Regions from separate parts of the uncultured Pelagibacterium sp. genome, predicted to be linked through region 2. Evidence: riboswitches for the same ligand, from Rfam matches in the RefSeq annotation. Region 2 holds a riboswitch; the other holds the start of a gene.
The links. Region 2 has a riboswitch for thiamine pyrophosphate ahead of thiB (thiamine ABC transporter substrate binding subunit). Riboswitches for the same ligand answer to the same signal wherever they lie in the genome.
Positions count from the first base shown of each region.

Region 1: linked by a shared signal. The riboswitch ahead of AACZ55_RS07465 (YkoF family thiamine/hydroxymethylpyrimidine-binding protein) and the one ahead of thiB (thiamine ABC transporter substrate binding subunit) in region 2 are both predicted to bind thiamine pyrophosphate.

Region 1 covers NZ_CAXAXY010000032.1:5,756-8,201, forward strand. The annotation lists gene AACZ55_RS07455 (ATP-binding cassette domain-containing protein) at 1-53, opposite strand, end outside; gene AACZ55_RS07460 (ECF transporter S component) at 50-664, opposite strand; gene AACZ55_RS07465 (YkoF family thiamine/hydroxymethylpyrimidine-binding protein) at 728-1,345, opposite strand; TPP riboswitch at 1,336-1,447, opposite strand; gene AACZ55_RS07470 (DUF1176 domain-containing protein) at 1,553-2,158, shown strand; gene AACZ55_RS07475 (DUF1801 domain-containing protein) at 2,171-2,446, shown strand, end outside.
Region 2 covers NZ_CAXAXY010000077.1:10,698-13,143, forward strand. The annotation lists gene thiB (thiamine ABC transporter substrate binding subunit) at 1-921, opposite strand, end outside; TPP riboswitch at 1,018-1,116, opposite strand; gene AACZ55_RS12165 (thiamine diphosphokinase) at 1,143-1,820, shown strand; partial or broken gene AACZ55_RS12170 (hypothetical protein) at 1,900-2,446, shown strand, end outside.

The DNA of each region.
Region 1 (2,446 bases), on a different contig from region 2:
TCGGTGGCGAAGGGATATCGGATCGATACCCCCTCCCATTGCGCCATGGTCATTGGGCTGTCTGCGCCGCAAATCCAGCGCCGCGACGCTCGATATCGATGCGCAGCCCTCTGAGCACGCCCGTACGATAGAGAGCCTCGACAATCAGGTGACCCACAACCCCAGCCAACACGGCCCCGCTGACAAGCCGGATGACAAACATGGCCCCAACCAGCCAGGGCTCAAGCGCGCCGTAGTCGAACAGGAACCAGTTATAGACAAAGCTCGTCACCGAAGCGCCCATCCCCGCAGCGATCAGCACCGGCAGCCGGTAGTGCTTCCAGCCCAGCGCCGCAAAAACCAGTTCCGCCCCCAGCCCCTGCACAACTGCGGCGATCAGCAGACCGATGCCCGCCGGACTGCCCAGCAGTATCTCGACCCCGGCCGCGAGCACCTCGGCCATCAGCGCCACCCCGGGTTTACGGACGATGGCGGCGGCAACGATGGAGGCAGAGAACCAGAACCCCATGAAGACATCCATGGTCACCGGCCCGAACGCTGCCTGACTGACCAGCCAGACCTGAACCCAGGCCAGATACAACACGGCGAACGCGGCGCCGAAAACGGCAACGACAAGGGTTTCGCGCAGCGTCCAGCGCCACGAATGCGAAGCGAAATCGGACATTTGCTGTCCTCCTTTGATAACGATGTCGGAAAAAGCGCCGCGGGGCCGCGCCCCACGGACAAGTTACGCAGCGGCGTCCTTGGACGGGCTGTTGGCCGAAGCGGTCAGATCGATCGCGACATGTGCACTCGGGTCGCCGAAACTGAGCCATGCCTGCGAAAGGGCCTCAAAAACGGGCCCGGCGTCGCCGGCCAGCCTTGTGCAATAGTTCTTCGCCCTGTCGAACACCGGCGAGGCTTTCAGGAAATCGATGCAGCCGTAGATTTCGTCCATGTAATCGGCCGGGCCCAGTGGATAGAGCGAAAACTGCACGGCAACCCGCTGGCCAGTCGAGGGCGCATCGGTCACGGCCTGCGCCGCGTGCGTCTTGCGCCTTTCAAGGTCTTCATCGAAAGCCGACGGCTGCTCGGGCGAGCAGATGTCCATGTCCGGTTCTCCCGGACACCCGCGCGAGATGGTGGCATGCATCGCCACATGATGCCCACTCCGCGCTGCCGCAACGAACAATTCGCGCATGGTTGGAAAAATCAACTCTGGCGGACCGACGACAAGCGTCGAGATATCGTCCGTCTCTATGCGCAAGCGGTCCCTATAGGGCGCAATTGCGTCGAGAGAGGACAGAATTACGCGAACGAAATCGTCCGCCATGACATAAAGGGAGAGTTGTGCGCCGCACTTCATCTTCGCCTCGCTCCGCTGGTATTATCCAGATCAGCTTTAGGGTTAGATGGCTTTGCGCCGTCCTCTCAGCCCCGGCCATACGGAGCACCCCTGTCGAACGACTCGATGGGTAGCACAACTTTGGATCGTGTCGCAACGGGAACTTCCCGCTTTGAGAGAACACCGTTTTCCGGCACTCTATGCACCTGTTTCAGGAAAGGCCCAACCGTGCGAAACACCCGATTTGCAATAGCAGCCATCCTTGTAAGCGCCTTACCGGCGATCGGCTTCGCGCAGCAGGAAGCCGGAAGCGAAGAAGACGCCTTTGCGCGTTTTTCACAGAGCTTTCCCGAACTGTGCTATGGGCTCGAAGACTCCGCCGCCGCAGAATATTACGCGAACGAGAGTTGGGATCTGAGCTGGGAGCCCGAATATTCGGACACCCCACAGACCGCCACACTCTACAAATTCTTCTGCGGTTCTGGCGCTTACAACGTCAACCACATGTACTATCTCGAAACCGAGTATGAGGGCTTGGTGCCGGTGGCCTTTGCCACGCCCCAGTTCGACGTCGTGTATGAAAATGATGATTTCGAGGGCGCGGTCCTCGATATGCCGATGACAGGCTACGGCACCCAGCTGTTGCTTACCAATTCCGAATTTGACCCCGACAGCATGACCATCACCTCTCACGCCCTTTGGCGCGGCCTTGGCGACGCTTTCTCAGCGGGAACCTGGACCTTCGATGAGGGTCAGTTCGTACTTATCCGCTACGAGGTCGATGCGCAGTATGATGGCGAGGCCAATCCCGAAACCCTCGTGAGTTTCAAATAGGAACCGCGTGCCATGTCAGAACTCAAGACTCGCCCAACCGACCGGAAAGTTTCCCAATTCATCGACGCTGTCGAACCCGACCAGAAGCGGCAGGACTGCTGGACCATCGTCGAAATGATGCGCACGGTAACCGGTGCCGAACCCGTCCTGTGGGGTTCCTCGATCGTTGGCTTCGGCACCTACACCTACGTCAATACGACCAAAAAACCCGCCGATTGGCCCATCACCGGATTTTCGCCCCGCAAGGCAAATCTCACGCTCTACGTGATGCCTGGATTCTCGAACTAT
Region 2 (2,446 bases):
GGCAAAGCCGGGATTGAGCCCGCCTTGGGGTTCGAGCACTGGATACATCCAGTTGGTTTCGGGCAACGGAGCCTGCCCCTCGGGGGTAACGAGATAGGCGAGGAAGTCGCGGGCCAGCTCCTGATTGGGGCTGGAGGCCAGGATGCCGGCGACTTCGATCTGGGTGTAATGGCCCGCGTCGAACCTGGCGGCGCGATAGCGGTCTTCATCCTCGGCAATGAGGTGATAGGCGGGCGAGGTGGTGTAGGAGAGCACCATATCGGCTTCTCCCGAGAGGAACAGGTCGTAGGATTCCGACCAGCCGCTGGTGACCGTAAGAACGTGCGGCGCGAGGCCCTCCCAGATATCGACGGCCCCCTCGCCATAAAGCGCCTTGATCCAAAGGATCAGGCCAAGCCCGGGGGTGGACGAGCGGGGATCCTGAATGACGATCTTGAAATCGTCGGGCAACGCGATCAGTTCCTCAAAGCTTGTGGGCGGTGTCGAGAGGGACTGGCTGTCGTAGACAAAGGCGAAATAGCCGTAGTCGAAGGGGACAAAGACATCGTCGGTCCATTCGAGCGGGATGTCGAAATCGGGAAGGTCGAGCTGGTGCTCGGTGAACAGGCCGGTCGCCTTGCCTTCTCCGATGGTGGCGGTATCGAGCCCTAAAATGATGTCGGCATCAGTCGCATCGCCCTCAAGCTGGGCGCGGCGCAGGGCCGAGATTGAATCATTGGCCGAAACGAAATCGAGTGTGCACTCACACTGGGCCTCAAAGCCTTGCTTGAGCGCAGGGCCGGGGCCCCAATCGGCGGCAAAGGCGTCGTAGGTGTAAACGGTGAGCGTTGGATTGTCCTGGGCGATTGCCGGGAGCGCGAGCGCTCCGAGCACAACCGCGCACAGGCTCGTCCTTACGGAAGCGATCATGAGTTTCCTCATTGTTGGGGCGTGCAAAACCAATGGTTTTGCTGGCGCCGAGCCAAGTTTGCGGCCATGGATTAGGGGAAAGATTTCAAATGGAAGAGCCAATTGTGGCTCTTGCCATCTCGAACTTCCTCCGCCAGCATGACCTGGTTCAGGTTCTATGGGTTTTTCTCAGCCCATCCTTTCGGACGGACACCCCAGCGAGACGAGGCGACACTATAGGCGTGCAAGGTCCAGTGCAAGACGGCGCGGGGGAAAACGGGACGCCGATGGTGTTCGAAGGTCCTTTGCTGATCGTTGGCGGAGGTGAGGTCGACCCCGGTATGCTGGCCGCGCTGGCCAAACAGGCCGCGGGGCTGGTGGGCGCCGACAGGGGCGGGGACATATTGATGGCGGCGGGGCTGGTGCCCGATGCCGTGATCGGGGACATGGACTCGGTTTCCGACCGGACACGGTTTCCGGCTGAAACCAGGATCCTGGCATTGTCCGAACAGGACACCACCGATTTCGAGAAATGTCTCTATTCGACGCGCGCGCCGGTGACGCTGGCGCTGGGAATGACCGGCGGGCGGTTCGATCACACGCTGGCGGCGCTGCATGCGGTTGCGCGTCATGCGGCCGAGCGGCGGATCATCTTGATAGACGGATACGACCTGGCGCTGGGCGTTTCCGGTTCGATCCGGTTTGAGATCGATGTCGGCGCGCGCGTTTCGGTCTATCCGCTCGGACGGACCCGCTTTGCCCGTTCGTTGGGGTTGCGCTATGGGCTCGATGGTCTGGAACTGGTTCAGGGGAAAACGATCGGCACTTCAAACCGTGCGGAGGCGCGGGAGGTCTGCATCGAGGTGGACAGCGCCGGGGACGACCCGTGGCTGCTCATATTGGAGCGCGATAATTTAAAGTCGTTTATTTGAGAAAAGTCACGTTGCGCTCAGGTCTCCGCAAGTAGTTTCGCAAGTTAACGTTCAGTTAACCTTGTGGGATCGATCCATCATGACTAAGAAGTTTGCGTATGTCGCCAGCACGGCACTTGCCGCCGGCGCGCTGTTGAGTAGCATTTTTCCGGTTCAGGCGCAGCAGGTTTTGACGGTTGCCGGAGCTGCGAGTCTCTGTCCCGTCTCATTGGAAACCGAGATCGGGCAGTGCGATCTTGTTGTTCAGTCGTTTCTCGATTCACGCGCTCCCGGCGCCGCTCGGGATGCCGACATTGTCCAACTTGCACTTTCGATTGCGCAAGCCGGCAACGGTGCGGTTGTGCCACAGCCGATCTGCATCGAGGCGGCTGATGCGGTCGTAACACTTGCAATTGCGATGGATGTCGATGCTGGAGCTCAACTGCAGCTTCTCGAGATCGCTGCTGCCATGTGTATCGATCAGATCCCTGTTGCAGCGATTGGCTCATCGAACGCCGATGAAGACGATGATGAACGCAATTATGATCGTAACCGCAACCGCGATGACGATAACACGGGCAATGGCGGTGGCGCCGGCAATGGTGGCAGCGGGAATGGTGGTAACGGCGGCACTGGCAACGGCGGTA